Regions from separate parts of the Aureimonas populi genome, predicted to be linked through region 2. Evidence: riboswitches for the same ligand, from Rfam matches in the RefSeq annotation. Region 2 holds a riboswitch; each other region holds the start of a gene.

Region 1 (6,010 bases), 1.2 Mb from region 2:
CCGCCCGGCCAGGGCTGGTTCGAGCGCGGCGATCCCGTCCGCGTCGAGCCATTCGTGGCCGCTCGTGCGGGCGGCGAAGCGCGTCAGCTCGGCCGCATCGCGCGGCGGGGCGAGGACGAGCGTTCCCGCGCGGCCGACGAGGCCGGGCAGCGCCTCCTCCCACCAGTCGGCGGCGCGAAGGCCGAGGCGCGTCACCGCCTCGGGCGCGGATTCGCCCTCGCAGAAGGGCGCGAGCATCCCGCCCGCGAGGCCCGAGGCGCCGGCCCCCGGCGAGGCCGCGCGCTCGCGCAGCTCCACCGCGAGGCCGTGGCGGCAAAGCTCGCGGGCGGCCGCGAGCCCCGCCACGCCCGCGCCCCGCACCAGGACGCGCCCCGTCATCGCGCTGCCTTTGCCTCGACCGGCATGTAGAGATCGCCGTTCTCGCGATACTGGCTGGCCATCTCGGCCATGCCCTCGCGCGCCTTCGCCTCGGCGCGGATGTCGTGGCTGATCTTCATGGAGCAGAATCTGGGGCCGCACATGGAGCAGAAATGCGCCACCTTGTGCGCCTCCTTCGGCAGCGTCCGGTCGTGGAAGCCGCGCGCCGTCCCGGGGTCGAGGGAGAGGTTGAACTGGTCCTCCCAGCGGAACTCGAAGCGGGCCCGGCTGAGCGCGTCGTCGCGGATGCGGGCCGCCGGATGGCCCTTGGCGAGGTCGGCGGCGTGGGCGGCGATCTTGTAGGTGATCACCCCCGTCTTCACGTCGTCGCGGTCGGGCAGGCCCAGATGCTCCTTGGGCGTGACGTAGCAGAGCATGGCCGTGCCGAACCAGCCGATCATGGCGGCGCCGATGCCGCTGGTGATGTGGTCGTAGCCCGGCGCGATGTCGGTGGTCAGCGGCCCGAGCGTGTAGAAGGGGGCCTCGCCGCAGACCTCCAGCTGCTTGTCCATGTTCTCGCGGATCTTGTGCATCGGCACATGGCCGGGGCCCTCGATCATCACCTGGCAGTCGCGGTTCCAGGCGATCCTCGTCAGCTCCCCCAGCGTCTCCAGCTCGGCGAACTGCGCCGCGTCGTTGGCGTCGGCGATGGAGCCCGGCCGCAGCCCGTCGCCCAGCGAGAAGGTGACGTCATAGGCGCGGGCAATGTCGCAGATCTCCTCGAAATGCTCGTAGAGGAAGCTCTCGCGGTGGTGGTGCAGGCACCATTTGGCCATGATCGACCCGCCCCGGCTGACGATGCCGGTGACGCGGTCGATGGTGAGCGGGATGTAGGCGAGGCGTACGCCGGCGTGGATGGTGAAATAGTCCACGCCCTGCTCGGCCTGTTCGATCAAAGTGTCGCGGAAGATCTCCCAGCTCAGCGCCTCGGCCACGCCGCCCACCTTTTCCAGCGCCTGGTAGATCGGCACGGTGCCGATGGGCACGGGCGAATTGCGGACGATCCATTCGCGGATATTGTGGATGTTGCGGCCCGTGGAGAGGTCCATCACCGTGTCGGCGCCCCAGCGGATGGCCCACACCATCTTCTCCACCTCCTCGGCCATGGAGGAGGTGACGGCGGAATTGCCGATATTGGCGTTGATCTTCACCAGGAAGTTGCGGCCAATGATCATCGGCTCGATCTCGGGATGGTTGATATTGGCCGGAATGACGGCGCGGCCGCGCGCCACCTCCTCGCGCACGAATTCGGGCGTGACGGCGTCGGGGATCGAAGCGCCGAAGCTCTCGCCGTCCCCCGCCTCGCACGCGGCCTGCCGGCCGAGATTCTCGCGAATGGCGACGAACTCCATCTCCGGCGTGACGATGCCGGCCCGCGCATAGGCGAGCTGCGTGACGGCCCGGCCGCCCCGGGCGCGAAAGGGGCGCGGGAGGGCGGGGAAGGGGGGCGTCAGTCGGTCGGGCGCCACGAAGCCGTTGTCGGCGGGCGTGACGAGGCGCCCCTCATAGGCCTCCACGTCGCCGCGCCCCTCGATCCAGGGCCGGCGAAGGGGCGCAAGGCCGCGCTCGATGGCGATCCGGGCCGCCGGGTCGGTGTAGGGGCCGGAGGAATCGTAGAGGGTGACGGGCGGCTCGCCGGCGCTCGGATGAAGCGCGACCTGCCGGAACGGCACGCGCAGGCCCGGATGGATCGCCCCCTCCCGGAAGATCTTGGCGGATGCGGGCAGGGGGCCCGTCGAAACGGCCGGGCTCCCGGTTTCGAAAGGGGTCTTGCTTGGGTTCGACGTCATGGATCAAGGCTCCTCGCAGGCAGCGACGAGACCCAGCTCTGACGGAATGGGGAAAGAATGCGCGGCACGAACCACGCATGCGCGGCCGCCCGGCATTCGGCACCATCCCTACGCCAGTATGAACTGGATCAGGTTCAACGGGTCACTGCGCTGCCTTGCGGCCAGCAGTATCTCAGCCCCTTGTCGGGACCCCCCTGGTGAGGCCCACAGGATGCAGGGCGGGCGCGATGCTTGTCAACCGGAGCCGCCCCGGCGGGCGAAACGCCTGGAAAGCTCAACGCTTCGGCAAGTGACGCGGAAAGGGGCGGCGATCTGCCGCAACTACGGGCGACTCTTATCGGAAACATTGTTGACGATAGGAAACTTCAGGCGCAGGCTGCGTCCCTCATCCCCGGGACAGTGGAGCGCCCTCGATGGATCGTGCCGCCCATGCGCTGGAGGCCAGGAGCCTCAGTCGGGAGTTCAACGGCTTCTTCGCCGTGCGCGACGTCGACTTCCGGCTGCGACGCGGCAGCATGCATGCGGTGATCGGCCCGAACGGCGCGGGAAAGACCACGCTGTTCAACCTTCTCACCAAATATCTGGCGCCCTCGCACGGTTCGATCCTGCACGAGGGCGAGGACGTGACCCGGCTGGGCATGGCGGCCATGGCCAAGCGCGGCGTGGCGCGCTCGTTCCAGATCTCGGCTGTGTTCTCCGGGCTTTCGGTGCGCGAGAATGTGGAGCTGGCGCTCCTGCGCGGCCGGGGCCTCGGCTGGAGCCTTCTCGGCCGCATCTCCTCCCACCCGGCGCTGATCGACGAGGCCGACGCGCTGCTGCGCCGCTTCGGCCTTTCCGAGCAAGCCGATGCGCTGGCGGGAAACCTCTCCTACGGGCGCAAGCGGGTGCTGGAGCTGGCCACCACGCTGGCACTGGAGCCGAGCGTGCTGCTGCTCGACGAGCCCATGGCAGGGCTGGGGCGCGAGGACATCGAGCGCGTGACGGGCCTGATCCGCGAGATGGGCGAGGGGCGCACCGTGCTGCTCGTGGAGCACAACATGAAGGTGGTGGCCGAGCTGGCCGACACGATCACCGTGATGGTGCGCGGGCAGGTCCTGGCGGAGGGCACCTACGAGGCGGTGTCCTCACGGCCCGACGTCATGGCCGCCTATACGGGGGAAGCCCATGGCTGAGACATTGCGCGTTTCCGGGCTGGAGGCCTGGTACGGCGAATCCAAGGTCCTGCACGGCATGGAGTTTTGCGTCCGCGCCGGCGAGGTCGTCACCCTTCTGGGGCGCAACGGCGCGGGCAAGACGACGACGCTCAAATCCATCATGGGCCTGATGGACCGGCGCGCCGGCTCCATCCGCCTCGACGGCGCCGAGATCGTCGCCGCGCCCCCTTACGAGATCGCGCGCAAGGGCATTGCCTTCTGCCCGGAGGAGCGCGGCATCTTCTCCAGCCTCAGCGTGCGCGAGAACCTGATGCTGCCGCCAAGGGTCGCCGAGGGCGGCCTGCCGATCGAGCGCATCCTGGAGCTGTTCCCCAATCTGAAGGAGCGGCTGGACAGCCAGGGCACCAAGCTCTCGGGCGGCGAGCAGCAGATGCTGGCGCTGGGGCGCATCCTGCACACAGGCGCGCGCATCCTGCTCCTCGACGAACCGACCGAGGGGCTGGCGCCGGTCATCATCCAGGAGATCGGGCGCACCATCGCGGAGCTCAAGGCGCTCGGCTTCACCATCCTCCTGGTGGAGCAGAATGTCGGCTTCGCCTCGGCCCTGGCCGACCGGCACTACGTCGTCGAGCTGGGCCGCGTGGTGGACGAGATCCCCGGCTCGGAGCTGGAGAGCCGGCTCGGCACCATCAAGAGCTATCTGGGTCTCTGACGGAAAACCAAAGGACAGGCCGCATGACCACCATCCTCGGAGTTCCCTCGGCCGTGCTCTTCGGGCAGCTCCTGCTCGGGCTGATCAACGGTGCGTTCTACGCCATGATGAGCCTCGGGCTGGCCGTCATCTTCGGCATGCTGAACATCGTGAACTTCGCCCACGGCGCGCAGTACATGATGGGCGCCATGGTCGCCTGGGCCCTGCTCCACTTCCTCGGCATCGGCTACTGGCAGGCGCTCGTTCTCGCCCCGCTTCTCGTGGGCGCGACGGGGCTCCTGATGGAGCGCTTCCTCCTGCGCCGGCTCTACAAGCTGGACCATCTCTACGGAATGCTGCTGACCTTCGGCTTCGCGCTGATCGCGCAAGGGGTGGCCAGCAATCTGTTCGGCTCCTCCGGGCAGCCCTACGCCATCCCCCCGCAGCTTTCGGGCGGTACCAATCTGGGCTTCATGTTCCTGCCCAACTACCGGGCCTGGGTCATCCTGGTCTCGCTCGCCGTGTGCCTTGCCACCTGGTACGTCATCGAGCGCACCAAGCTTGGCTCCTATCTGCGCGCGGCCACCGAGAACCCGATGCTGGTGCAGGCCTTCGGCATCCGCGTGCCGCGCATGATCATGCTGACCTACGGGGCCGGCGTGGCGCTCGCGGCGCTGGCGGGCGTGCTGGCCGCGCCGATCTACCAGGTCACGCCCACCATGGGGGTGGACCTCATCATCGTCGTCTTCGCGGTGGTGGTGATCGGGGGCATGGGGTCCATCATGGGCTCCATCGTCACCGGCTTCCTCGTCGGCATCGTGGAGGGGCTGACCAAGGCCTATTATCCCGAGCTGTCGAGCACGGTGGTCTTCCTCGTCATGGCGGCGGTGCTGCTTCTGCGGCCCGCCGGCCTCTTCGGCTCCAAGCCCGAGGCCGCCCGGCCCCACCAGGGCGTGCCGGAAGCGGCGGAGCTGAAGGTGCGCACGCAGACCTGGCTCTTCCTCGCCATGGCCGCCTGCCTCGCGGTGGCGCCGCTCCTCGTCTATCCGGGCTTCATGATGAAGGCGATGCTCTTCGCCCTCTTCGCCTGCGCCTTCAACCTCATCGCCGGATACGGGCGCCTCGTCTCCTTCGGCCACGCCATGTTCCTGGGAACGGCGGGCTATGTCTGCGGCCACGCGGCCAAGGTGTGGGGCCTCTCGCCGGAGCTGGCGATCCTGGCCGGCACGGGCGCGGCCGCGCTCCTGGGGGCGGCGTCCGGCTGGCTCGCCATCCGCCGCAGCGGCATCTACTTCGCCATGGTCACGCTGGCCTTCGCGCAGATGATCTACTTCGTGGCCCTCCAGGCGCGCTTCACCGGCGGCGAGGACGGGCTCCAGGGCGTGCCGCGCGGCCATCTCCTGGGCCTCGTGGACCTGTCCGTCCCAGCCAATCTCTACGCCTTCGTGCTCGTCGTCTTCCTCGGCGGCTTCTACCTGATCATGCGGCTCGTCGGCTCGCCCTTCGGGCGCATCCTCAAGGCCATCGGCGACCATGAGCCGCGGGCCCAGTCGCTCGGCCTCGATACGGAGCGCTACAAGCTGGCGGCCTTCACCATCTCGGCGGCGCTGGCCGGGCTTGCCGGCTCCACCAAGGCCATCGTCAACCAGATCGCGACCCTCACCGACGTGCACTGGGCGATGTCGGGCGAGGTGCTGCTGATGACCTTCCTCGGCGGGGTGGGCACGCTGTTCGGCCCCGTGGTCGGCGCCTTCGTCGTCATCGCCATGCAGAACTATCTGGCGGCGCTCGGCCAGTGGGTCACGGTCATCCACGGCCTCATCTTCGTCCTGTGCGTCGTCGCCTTCCGGCGCGGCATCGTGGGCGAGCTGACGGCGCTGGCCCAGCGCCGGCCCCACCGCACCGCGCCTGCTCCTGCCTCTGCTCCTGCCCCTGCCGCGCGCGAGGTTCCGGGCGAG
Region 2 (6,010 bases):
GCTCGCGGCCGAAGCCGGCCCCGGCGAGATGCGCCAGAAGCTTCGGCAGGCCGGCTGCGTCGCCGATCGCACAGGGCACGGTGGCGCCGTCGAAATCCGAGCCGAGGGCCACGCCCTCCTCGCCCAGATGCGTCAGGAGATGGTCCAGATGGCGGGCCAGCGTCTCGAGCGGCGTGTCCTCGTCCATCCGCCCGTCCGCGCGCAGGAAGGCGGTGGCGAAGTTGAGGCCGACGACGCCCCGGCTGTCGGCGACCACGCGAAGCTGCCGGTCGGTGAGATTGCGGCTGACGGGGCACAGCGCGTGCGCGTTGGAATGGGTCGCCACGAGCGGCGCATCGGACAGGCCCGCCACCTCGTCGAAGCCGGCCTCGTTGAGATGCGACAGGTCGATCAGAATGCGCTTCTCGTTGCAGCGCCTCACCAGCCGCTTGCCGGCCTCGGTCAGCCCCGGCCCGGTGTCGGGCGTGGAGGGATAGCGCATCGGCACGCCGTGGCCGAAGATGTTCGGCCGGCTCCACACCGGCCCGATGGAGCGCAGGCCGGCCGCATGGAGCACGTCCAGCATCGCAAGGTCGGCGCCGATCGCTTCGGCGCCCTCGACATGCAGGACGGCGGCCAGCCGGCCCGCCGCCATCGCCGCCTCGATGTCGGCCACGCCGCGGCAGACGGACAGGCGGCCCGCCGAGCGCTCCTCCAGCCGGAACAGGATCGAGGCCATGGCCAGGGTCGCATCGCTCGCCACCGCCCTGTCCAGCGGCTCGGGCAGCGGCAGGTCGTAGGGAGAGGCGGCCATGGCGGTGGAGAGCGCCGGGTCGCGAAGGCTGGGCGGGAAGATCGCGAACAGCCCGCCGGCGAGGCCGCCGGCGCGGGCCCTCGGCCCGTCGATATGGCCGGGCGCACCGCCCTCGAAGAAGACGTCGAAGGCCCGGCCCGTGCCGTCGAGGAAGAGGCGCAGAAGCGTGTCGTTGTGACCGTCGAAGACGGGAATGGGGGTGTCGTTCATCGCCCTGCGGCCCTCATGCCCGGCCCGTTCAGCCCTTCGGCGACGAGGGCTCCAGCGCCATCATGCAGAAGCACTGGTGAACCTTGCGGCGCTCCTCCTCCGGCAGGCGCGAGAGCGCGGCCTCCATATGCCGGCGAATCTTGGCCGGATCGTCGCCGAACAGCATGGCGCCCTCCGCGGCGAAGCGCACGGCGATCTCGGCCGGCGAGGTCAGGTCGTTCATTTATGAAGGCCCCTTCTAAATCTTCGGCCTTCCGGGCCGGCGGGCCGCGGTTCTAACTCGCATCGTAGCCAACAACGAGGTGCGATGTCGATGTCCCAGTCTTCGGTCAACCGCAAGAACAGCCTGCGCGCGGTCGTGGCCACGACGCCCGAGCACATGCGCGACGTGACCATCCTGCGCAGCATCTGCTTCGTGCACGAGCTGGATATTCCTCCCGCCTTCATCTTCGACGGCAATGACAGCCAGGCCACGCATTTCGTGTTCTACGATGGCGACGAGCCCATCGGCGCGCTGCGCATCCGCTGGTTCGCGGGCTTCGCCAAGTACGAGCGCACCTGCTTCCGCGAGAAGTACCGCAACCCCTTCATCATCAAGCGCTGCATCCAGATCACCTTCGAGCATTGCGCGCGCAAGGGCTTCACGCGCATCGTCACGCAGTCCGAGCCGCGCCTGACACGGCTGTGGACGAAGCTGCTCGGCCTCGAGGTGATGGAGGGCAAGGATACCTACCTCTTCGGCAGCGAGGAGCCCTATCACCTGCTCACCGGCGAGATCCCGGCCCATCCCGAGCCGGTCTCGATGGACAGCCCGGCCGAAGTCCTCCTGCGCGTCGAGGGTGCGTGGGACCAGGCGGACCGCTTCTCGTGAGCGAGGTCCTGGAGCGCGAGCCGGCACGGGCGGGCGACATCGCGTCGGCCGACGCGCTGCGCGACGAGATCGTGGACCGGCTTCGGCTGCACACGGAAATGGTGTCCCGCCTCCTCGACGAGCCTGCCTTCCTGCCGGAGGACTTCGCCGTCTTCCTGGAGGACGTGGCCAACGCCTATCTGGACATCGCGGCGGAGGTGAACGCGCGGTCTATGCCCCTTGGGGGCCGTCCACATTGAAGAAGGCGCGGAAATCCTCCTCGGGCATGGAATGGCCGGGCTGCAGGCGCAGCTCCCTTCCGAAGAAGGGGTTTTCCGTGAACAGCTTCACCACCCATTCGAAGACGGCGGCCACGGGCGCCGAGCGCAGCCGGTCGGTCGCCACCGCCGCGTAGAAGGGCAGCGGGATGTGGATGCCGAGGTCCACCGGCACCAGGCGCGGCTCGATCAGGATGTAGCTGCCCAGGAGGCCGATCCCCGCGCCGGTCTTCACCATGCCGTAATAGGCCAGCGAATCCTCGGCGAAATGCGCAATGCGCCCGGCTGTGGCGATATCCATCCACGGCTTCCAGGCCTGCGTGCCGCCCTCGTAATAGCTGCATTGCAGGAAGTCATGCCGGGCGAGGTTGGAGCGCGTGGGCACGCCCTGCCGCGCCACGTAGGAGCGCGCGGCCACCGGCACGAGATGCAGCGTGCCGATCTCGCGCAAGGTGACGCCGGCCCGGCGGATGGGCGTGAGCGAGAGCATGATGTCGGTCTGGTTCTTGGCGAAGTCCACCAGCGAGATCTGCCCCTTCAGGTCGACCTCGATCTCGGGATAGGAGCGGCTCAGCCGCTGCACCGCCGGCGCGACGAACGCCACGGCCAGCCCCGAGGTGACGCTGACGCTGACACGCCCGGCGACGGAGGAGCGCTCCCGTTGCAGCGTGCTCGACAGGCTGTGGAGCTTGAAGTCCAGATCGGCCAGATCCAGCGCCAGCGCGCGGCCCATGGCGGTGAGCGTGATGCCCGAATGGCTGGCGACGACCAGATTGGCGCCCGTCTGCTCCTCCAGCCGCTTGACGTCGCGGCTGACCGTGGGGCCGCTGGCGTTCAGCATGGTGGCCGCCTCCGCGAAGGAGCGGCTCTTGGCCACGGCCAGGAAGGTGCGCAACTCCTTCCAGATCGGCCGGGACAGAAGGCCGCGCACGTCCAGCGGCGAGCGGTCGAACTCGGGCGCGGCATGGTCGAAGGGCTGGGGTGAATCGTCTTGCATCGGCAGGCTCGGGCGGCGGGCGGTGTGGGAGTTTCGCACCATTGTGGCACTCTTGCGCCACAAACGCGAGTTGCAACTGCGCGCCGGGCGCCGTCCCGCCGCTTGCGGGCCGCACGGGCCGCGCCTATGGTGAGCGCGCTCACACGGGGTGCCCATCCGGGCTGAGAGGCTTGCAGCCAACCCGCAGAACCTGATCCGGCTCGTACCGGCGGAGGGATTGAGGGCGCTCGGGGCCTTTGCCTCCGGGCAACCCCGTCCGCCTCCGGCCGAGCGCTCGAGGCGACCGATGACGAGACCCCTTCTCCCGCTGGCCCTGGCTCTCCTGGCGCCCCTTCCCGCGCTGGCGCAGGACAGGCCCGTCCTCACCGTCTACACCTATTCCAGCTTCGTGCCCGACTGGGGCCCCGGCCCGCGCGTCAAGGCGGGTTTCGAGGCCGTGTGCGGCTGCACGCTGGAGCTCGTGGGGCTCGACGACGGCGTGGGCATCCTCAACCGCCTGCGTCTGGAGGGCGAGCGCACGCCGGCCGACGTCGCGCTCGGCATGACCACCGACCTCATTCCCGAGCTGAAGGCCACGGGCCTCTTCGCGCCCTCCGGGGCGGACCTGTCGGGCCTCGCGGTTCCCGGCGGGTTCGAGGACGACATCTTCGTGCCCTTCGACTATTCCTGGCTCGCCTTCGTCTATGACAGCGAAGCGGTGGAGGACCCGGCGACGAGCCTGGCGGCGCTGATCGCGGGCGATCCCGACGAGAAGATCGTCATCCAGGACGCACGCACCTCCACGCCGGGGCTCGGCCTGCTCCTGTGGATGAAGGCGCTCTACGGCGAGGAGGCGGGCGGGAAATGGGCCGAGCTTTCGCCGCGCATCCTCACCGTCACTCCCGGCTGGAGCGAGGCCTACGGGCTGTTCACCAATGGCGAGGCGCCCATCGTCCTCTCCTACACCACCTCCCCGGCCTACCACATGATCGAGGAGGGAACGGACCGTTACCGGGCGATGGAATTTTCCGAGGGCCATTACACGCAGGTGGAGATCGCCGGCCGGCTCGCGGGCTCCGACCAGCCGGAGCTGGCCCGGCAGTTCCTGCAATACATGCTCAGCCAGGAGGTGCAGGCGCTCCTGCCCGTGACCAACTGGACGCTGCCGGCCGTGGAGCTGGAGGAGCCGCTGCCCGAGGCCTTCTCGCGCCTCGCCCAGCCGAAGGCGGCGCTGTCCATCGACCCGGAGGAGATCGCGGCGAACCGCGCGGCCTGGACGCGGGAATGGCTTCAGGCCATCGGCCGCTGACGCGCCGGTGACGATGTCCGGGGACGAGCGCTGGAAGCGCGCGGGCAGCCTCGCCTCGCTGGCCGCGCTGGCGCTGCTGCTCGCCCTGCCGCTTCTCCTCCTGCCGGTGCTCACCGGCACGCGGCCGGACTTCGCCGCCCTCGCCGCCGATTCCTACACGCGCGGCGTCGTGCTCTTCACGCTCCATCAGGCGGCGCTGTCGGCCCTTCTCTCGGTCCTCTTCGCCGTGCCGCTGGCCGTCGCGCTGCACCGCACGCGCTTCCCAGGCCGGGAGCTGGCGCTCAAGCTCTTCCTGCTGCCGCAGGCGCTGCCCACGCTCGTGGCCGCGCTCGGCATCCTCGCCGTCTTCGGGCGGGGCGGCGTCCTGTCCGATCTGGCCGCCGCCCTCGGCGCGCCCCGGCTCGACGTCTACGGCCTGCCGGGCATCCTCCTCGCCCACGTCTTCTTCAACATGCCGCTCGCGGCCCGGATGATCCTCTCCGCCCTCTCGGCCGTGCCGGCCGAAACGTGGAAGCTCGCCGGCCAGCTCTCCCTTTCGCCGCTCGCCACCTTCCGCGTGGTGGAGTGGCCGGCGATCCGCAGTGTCGTGCCGGGCGCGGCGAGCCTCGTCTTCATGCTGTGCGTGACGAGCTTCTCGCTGGTGCTGGTGCTCGGCGGCGGGCCGGCCTCGACCACGATGGAGGTCGCGATCTACCAGTCGCTGCGCTACGATTTCGATCCCGGCCGGGCGCTCGCGCTCTCCATCGTGCAGGTCGGCCTCGTCGCGCTCATCGTCGCCCCGGCGCTTCTCCTCGGCCGCGCGCGGGGCGGGGCCTTCTCGCTCGGCGCCCTGCCCCGCCGCCACGATCCGCGCTCGGCGGCGCGCGCGCTTCTCGACCGGGGAATCGTGTTTCTGGGCCTCGCCTTCATCCTCGCGCCTTTCGCGGCGATCCTCCTGAAGGGTCTTTCGGCCGATCTCGGCGCGCTTCTGGCCGACCCGGCCGTGCGCCGCGCCGCCGCGACGAGCCTCGTCATCTCCACCCTCTCCACGGTTCTGGGCCTTGCGCTCTCCCTGCCGCTGGCGCTGGCGGGCGGAGGGCGGGGCGTGGCCGCGCGGCTTTCGGGCAGCCTCGTCCTCGTGGTGCCGCCCATCGTGGTCGGCGCGGGCTGGTTCCTCATCCTGCGCGAGTTCGGCCCGGTCTCGGCCTTCGCGCCCGTCATCGTGGTGGCCACCAACGCGGCGATGGCGGTGCCCTTCATGACGCGCATCCTCGGCCCCGCCGCCAGGAGCGCGAACACGCGCGCGGGGCGGCTCGCCGCGCATCTGAACCTTTCCGGCGCGGCCCGGCTCGCCCATGTGGAATGGCCCGCGCTGCGCCGCCCGCTCGGCCTTGCGCTCAGCCTCGGCTTCGCGCTGTCGCTCGGCGATCTCGGCTCCGTCGCCTTGTTCGGCAGCCCGGATTTCGTGACGCTGCCCTATCTCCTCCTGCAACGCATCGGCAGCTACCGCTCCACCGACGCGGAGGGGCTGGCGCTCATCCTCGGCGCCCTGTGCCTCACGCTGATGCTCATCGCCGAGCGCGGCGCAAGGGAGCGCGCATGACGCCGGCCCTCA
Region 3 (6,010 bases), 570 kb from region 2:
CCAGCCAGCGCAGCGCCGGCGCGCCGGCGGGTTCGCCAAGGCCGCACTCGCCCATCAGCCCGGCGTCGAGCAGGAGGTCGCGCGCCGGGCCTTCCGCCAGAAGGCGGCCCCCGCCCAGAAGGGCCGCGCGGTCGCAAAGGCGCAGCGCGAAATCCATGTCGTGGGTGATGAGGACGAGCGCGCGGCCCTTGGCGCGCAGGGCCTCGATGCGAAGCGCCAGCCCGTCCACGCCCGCCGCGTCGAGCCCCGCCGTCGGCTCGTCGAGCACGATGAGCGGCCAGCGGTCGGCCGCATCGATGGCGGCCAGCGACAGCCGGCGCTTCTGCCCCTCCGAGAGGGTGAAGGGATGGCGGTCCTCCAGCCCCGACAGGCCATAGGCCTCGATGGCGGCGTTTATGGCCGCCTGCCGGTCCCCGCCGTCCATGGCGCGGGGCAGCATGGCGGCGATCTCGTCCCGCACGCAGCCAGTGGCGAAATGGTCTTCGGCGTGCTGGAGGGCGATGGCGCCGGGCGGCCCCTCGCGCCGGCCGGCCTTGAGGCGCAGGAGGCCGGCAAGGCTTGCCCCCAGCGTGGACTTGCCCGCCCCGTTGCGTCCCAGAAGCGCGAGCACCTCGCCGCCCCGCACGCCGATATCGACGCCATGCAGGACGGCCGGCGCCAGGAAGGGGGCGCAGTCGGCCCCCCGCAGCCGCGCCACCGGCGGGCCGGAGGGGGCCGTGCGCGGCGGCGGCAGGCGGCGGCCGAGGAAGGACGCCACGCCCGCCCGCGCCGCCTCGCTTCGCGGCAGGGCCGCCAGCGCCTCCTCCATTGTCAGCGGCGGGTGCGGCAGGGTCAGCCCGGCGGCGATCAGGCAGGCGTCGAGATCGCTCGCCGCCGGCCGCCAGACGCCCTCGCGGACGAGGGCCGCGTGATGGGCGCGGAAGATCGCGCGCGGGGCCCCTTGCGCCAGCACCGTGCCGGAGCGGCCGAGAACCACCACGCGGTCCATCGCCTCGATCATCCCGTCCAGCCGGTGGTCCACCACCAGCACCGCGTCGCACGGCGCGGTGCTGGCGAGAAGCGCGTGGAGACGCGCGGCGACCTCAGGCGAGAGATGCGCCGTCGGCTCGTCGGCGATGAGGATCGGCGCGTCCTGCGCCAGGACGGCCGCGAGCGCGACGAGCTGGCGCTCCCCGCCCGAAAGGGCGAGCGAGCGCCGCCCCAGCCAGTCGGCCGGCAGGCCCAGAAGCGCCGAGACCTCCTTCACCCGCGCCTCGATGGCCTCGGGCGCGAGGCCGCGATTCTCGCCGGAAAAGGCGATCTCGTCCTTCACCCGCATCCCGCACAGGACCTGGTCCGCGTCCTGGAAGTAATGCGCCACCGCGTCGGACCATCCGGCCGGCGGGCGCGAGGCGGAGGGCGCGCCGAGGATGAAGGTCTCGCCCTCGACCGTAGCCGGCACCGAGTGCGGCACGAGGCCGGTGAGCGCGAGCAGCAGCGAGGACTTGCCGGAGCCGGAGGGGCCGAGCAGGAGGACGCGCTCCCCCCGCGCGAGGGCGAGCGAGACGGGCCCCACGGCGGCGCGTCCGGCATGGGGGAAGGCGATGGAGACGCCCCGCCATTCCGCCGCCGGGCCGGGAGCCCCGGCCGGGCCCTCAGGCACGGCCGGCCCGCCGGTCCTCGTCGATCCGCAGCCCGTGCAGGACGCCGGTCCTGTAGAGCGCCTGGACGATGGCGTGGCCCAGAAGCCCGCCGAGCAGCGCGCCGGACAGGCAGCGCAGCACGAACATGGTGACGATGAGGCCGGGCTCCAGCGCGCCGTAGTCGAAGCGCACCCAGGTATAGGCGAAGCTGAAGACGGCGGCGCCCACGCCCGCCGCCATCAGGACGGGCAGGCTGTAGCTGCGCCAGCGCGTCAGCGCGAAGACCAGCTCCGCGCCGGCCCCCTGCACCATGCCGGTGACGATGAGCAGGAGCCCCGCCGGGCTGCCGAGAAGGATCTGCACGGCGGCGGCCAGCACCTCGGCCCCGAAGGCGACGCCGGGCTTGCGCACGATGGCGGCGGCCACCATGGAGGCGATGAACCAGAAGCCCATGAACACGTCCATGGAGATTGCCCCGAAGGCAGCCTGCGCCACCAGCCAGAGCTGCACCCAGGCGAGATAGAGAACGGCGAAGACGGCGCCGAGCACGGCGATGATCAGGGTTTCGCGCAAGGTCCAGCGCATGGCGGCATTCTCCCGGGGGGCGTAAGGCGGGGCAGGAGGCAGGGCCGCTCAGGGCCGGGCGGCCGCCGAGGGGCTGTTGGCCGAGACGGTGAGGTCGAGCGCCAGATGCGCCTCGGCCGGCGCGAAGCGCAGGAAGGCCTGCGCCAGCGTCTCGAAGACCGGGCCGGCGTCGCCGTCGAGCCGGGTGCAGAAGTTCTTGGAGCGGCCGAAGACGCCCGACGCCTTCAGGAAGTCGATGCAGGCGTAGATCTCGTCCATGTGGCGGCCCGCGCCCAGCGGATAGTAGGAGAACTGCGCCGCCACGCGCCGGCCCGTTTCCCGCGCGGCACCGACGGCGGCCAGGCTTTGCGCCACCCGCTCCTCCAGGCTTCCGAGGACGGTGAAGCCTTCGGCCGGCGTGCAGATGTCGGCGTCCGGCTCCCCCGGGCAGCCGCGCGAGACGGTGGCAGACAGGACGGTGTGCCGGCCCGTGCCGGCCGCCGCCACGAAGAGGTCGCGCATGGCGGGAAACAGCTCGCCCGGCGGGCCGACGAGCAGCGTGGACAGGTCGTCCGTCTCGATGCGGAAACGGTCCCGATAGGGATCGAGCGCCGAGAGGGCGCCGAGGATGACGGGGACGAAATCGTCCGTCATCGGGTAAAGGGACATCTGCGCGCCCGAAAACATCGGCCTTGCCCTCGCTCCGCTGGCATTACCCAGATCAGCTTGAAGGGTTTGAGGGCCTGGCGCCCTCCTCTCAGCCCCGGCCTGACGGAGCACCCCTGTTCATGGCCCGGCTTCTACAGGCTCGCCCGCCCGCGCGCAACGGCGAAGGCGGGCGGGCTCAGCGCGCGATGGCGTAGGCCTGCATCAGGCGCGGGGTGGCGGCGGCGTGGATGAGCCCGTCCGCGTCGCGCGCGGCGGCCACGAGCCGCCCCACCGTCCAGGCGGGAGCCCGCTCCACATCGTGGCCGCGCCGGGCAAGGTCCGCCAGCACCACCTCGCCGAAGCTCTCCTCGATGGTGAGGTTCCCCGGCCGGCGCTCGCGCGGGTAGAAGGAGGAGGGGAAGTGGGCCGTGTGGCTCATCGGCAGGTCGATGGCCTCCTGCAGGTTCAGCCCGTGATGCGCATGGCGCAGGAAGAGCAGGAGCTGCCACTGCTCCTGCTGGTCGCCGCCCGGCGAGCCGAAGACCATGTAGGGCTTGCCGTCCTTCTCCGCCAAGGTGGGGGTGAGCGTGGTGCGCGGGCGCTTGCCCGGCGCCAGCGAGGCCGGCAGCCCCTCCTCCAGCCAGAACATCTGCGCGCGCGTGTTGAGCATGAAGCCGAGCTCGGGGATGACGGGCGAGGACTGGAACCAGCCGCCGGAGGGCATGGCCGCCATCATGTTGCCCCAGCGGTCCACGGCATCGACATGCACCGTGTCGCCGCGCCGGGCCGAGCGCATCTCGGCGGTCGTCGGCTCGTTGGCGGCCGAGGCGGTGCCGACCTTGGAGAGGCGCTCCAGCGCTTCCACGACGCGGGCCACCTGGTCCTCGTAGCCCGGCACGGTGCCGGGGCGCAGGTCGCGCGAGGCCTGCGCGCCCACCAGCTCCGCCCGCCGCGCGCCATAGGCGTCCGACAGCAGCGCCTCCAGCGGCACGTCCACGAAGGCCGGGTCGCCGTAATAGGCCTCGCGGTCGGCGAAGGCGAGCTTCATGGCCTCGCTCAGCGTGTGGATGAAGTCGGCCGAGGCCGGCCCCATGGCGGCGAGGTCGAAATTCTTCAGGATCGAGAGGGTCTGGAGGAAGACCGGCCCCTGGCCCCAGGGCCCGGTCTTGGCGACGCGGAAATCGCCGTAGTCGAGCGTGGCGGGCGCCTCGTAGCTCGCCTCCCACCCCGCCATGTCGTCCGCGGTGATGACGCCGCGATGGCGCGCGCCGCTCTGGTCCATCACCTCGTTCGTCCGGGCGAATGCGTCGATCGCCTCGGCCACGAAGCCCTTGTAGAAGGCCTCGCGGGCCTTCTCGATCTGGCGCTCGCGGCTGCCCCCGGCGCTCTCGGCCTCCTTCAGGACGCGCTTCCAGGTGGCGGCGAGCGGCGCGTTGCGGAAGAGGCGGCGGGCCTGCGGCAGCGCTCCGCCGGGCACGTAGAGCGCGGCCGTGGTGGGCCACTCGGCCTCGAAGAAGTCCTTCAGCCCGGCGATGGTGTTGGCCACGCGCGCCAGCATCGGGTGGCCGTGCTCGGCGTAATAAATCGCGGGCTCCAGCACGTCGCGCAGGCTCATGGAGCCGTGGTCGCGCAGGAGCGTCATCCAGGCGTCGAAGGCGCCGGGAATGACGGTGGCGAGCAGGCCGTTGCCGGGGATCAGCGCCAGGCCCTCGGCGCGGTAGTGCTCGATCGTGGCGCCGGCGGGCGCCGGACCCTGCCCGCACAGGACCTCGGTCCTGCCGGTCCTGGCCGAATGGAACAGGATGGGCACGTCGCCGCCGGGGCCGACGAGATGCGGCTCCACCACCTGAAGCACGAAGGCGCTCGCGATGCCGGCGTCGAAGGCGTTGCCGCCGCGCTCCAGCAGCGACATGCCGCTCGCGCTCGCCAGCCAGTGGGTGGAGGTGACGGCGCCGAAGGTGCCGAGGAGTTCGGGACGGGTGGTGAACATGAACGCTGCTCGCTTGTTTTCTAGATCTCGCGCGGGTCGAGCGCGTCGCGCAGGCCGTCGCCGAGGAGGTTGAAGCCCAGCACCACGAGGAAGATCGCCGCGCCCGGGAACACGGACATGGTGGGCGCCTGGCTCATGAAGTTCTTGGCCGTGTTCAGCATCGAGCCCCAGGAGGGATTGGGCGGCTGCTGGCCGAGGCCGAGGAAGGAGAGCGAGGCCTCCGCGATGATGGCGGCGGCGATGGTGAGGCTGGCCTGCACGATGATGGGCGGCAGCGTGTTGGGGAACACGTAGCGCACGATGATCCAGACATTCGGCAGGCCGATGGCCCGCGCGCCCTCCACATAGTCCTCCGCCTTCACCGAGAGCGTCTGCGCGCGGGTGATGCGGATGAAGATGGGCACGGCCGACAGGCCGATGGCGATCATCGCGTTGGTGAGGGAGGGGCCGAGGAAGGCGGCGAGCGCGATGGCCAGGATCAGGAAGGGGATGGCCAGGAGCGCGTCTGTGAAGCGCGAGATGACCATGTCCGTCCAGGAGCCGAAATAGCCCGCCACCAGCCCCAGCGGCACGCCGATGGCCACCGCGATGCCGACCGAGACGACGCCCGCCATCAGCGAGGCACGCGCGCCGTAGAGCATCCGCGAGAAGATGTCGCGGCCCAGCTCGTCCGTGCCGAACCAGAAGGCGGCCGAGGGCGCCTGCCGTATCGTCAGGAAGCTCGTCTGGAACGGGTCGTAGGGCGCGATGAGCGGCGCCAGGATCGCGCAGAGCGCGAAGAAGCCGACGATGAAGGCGCCGGCCACCGCCGCCTTGTTGCGCGTGAACTTGGCGAGCCCCCGGCTGCGGACGCGCCGGGGCGCCACCGGCGGGAGGGCGGCCTTGGGAGAGGAGGTGACGGCGCTCATCAGGCATGCCTCAGGCGGGGGTTGATGAGGACGTAGAGAACGTCGGCGACGAGGTTCATGAAGATGAACCCGATGGCGGTCACGAGCACCACGCCCTGCACGACGGCATAGTCGCGGGTGAAGACGCCGTCGACGATCAGCTTGCCGAAGCCGGGAATGGTGAAGATCTGCTCGGTCAGCACCGCGCCGGCGATCAACTCGCCGAAGATGAGCGTCAGCAGCGTCACGATGGGCACCAGCGCGTTGCGCAGCGCGTGCTTGTAGACCACGACGGCCGG

The links. A riboswitch is a leader RNA that binds a small molecule or an ion and turns the genes downstream of it on or off. The one in region 2 is predicted to bind thiamine pyrophosphate.
Region 1: linked by a shared signal. The riboswitch ahead of thiC (phosphomethylpyrimidine synthase ThiC) and the one ahead of thiB (thiamine ABC transporter substrate binding subunit) in region 2 are both predicted to bind thiamine pyrophosphate.
Region 3: linked by a shared signal. The riboswitch ahead of J7654_RS04985 (YkoF family thiamine/hydroxymethylpyrimidine-binding protein) and the one ahead of thiB (thiamine ABC transporter substrate binding subunit) in region 2 are both predicted to bind thiamine pyrophosphate.

Annotation. Positions count from the first base shown of each region.
Region 1 is NZ_CP072611.1:424,267-430,276, reverse strand. It holds gene thiO (glycine oxidase ThiO) at 1-378, opposite strand, end outside; gene thiC (phosphomethylpyrimidine synthase ThiC) at 375-2,207, opposite strand; TPP riboswitch at 2,295-2,413, opposite strand; gene J7654_RS01930 (ABC transporter ATP-binding protein) at 2,621-3,379, shown strand; gene J7654_RS01925 (ABC transporter ATP-binding protein) at 3,372-4,073, shown strand; partial or broken gene J7654_RS18450 (branched-chain amino acid ABC transporter permease) at 4,097-4,972, shown strand; gene J7654_RS18445 (branched-chain amino acid ABC transporter permease) at 5,060-6,010, shown strand, end outside.
Region 2 is NZ_CP072611.1:1,637,785-1,643,794, reverse strand. It holds gene J7654_RS07575 (dipeptidase) at 1-1,003, opposite strand, end outside; gene J7654_RS07570 (hypothetical protein) at 1,032-1,226, opposite strand; gene J7654_RS07565 (GNAT family N-acetyltransferase) at 1,317-1,874, shown strand; gene J7654_RS07560 (hypothetical protein) at 1,871-2,113, shown strand; gene J7654_RS07555 (LysR family transcriptional regulator) at 2,085-3,170, opposite strand; TPP riboswitch at 3,263-3,363, shown strand; gene thiB (thiamine ABC transporter substrate binding subunit) at 3,415-4,416, shown strand; gene J7654_RS07545 (thiamine/thiamine pyrophosphate ABC transporter permease ThiP) at 4,430-5,998, shown strand; gene thiQ (thiamine ABC transporter ATP-binding protein) at 5,995-6,010, shown strand, end outside.
Region 3 is NZ_CP072611.1:1,072,334-1,078,343, forward strand. It holds gene J7654_RS04975 (ABC transporter ATP-binding protein) at 1-1,642, opposite strand, end outside; gene J7654_RS04980 (ECF transporter S component) at 1,635-2,207, opposite strand; gene J7654_RS04985 (YkoF family thiamine/hydroxymethylpyrimidine-binding protein) at 2,256-2,873, opposite strand; TPP riboswitch at 2,868-2,980, opposite strand; gene J7654_RS04990 (gamma-glutamyltransferase family protein) at 3,031-4,824, opposite strand; gene J7654_RS04995 (ABC transporter permease) at 4,845-5,732, opposite strand; gene J7654_RS05000 (ABC transporter permease) at 5,732-6,010, opposite strand, start outside.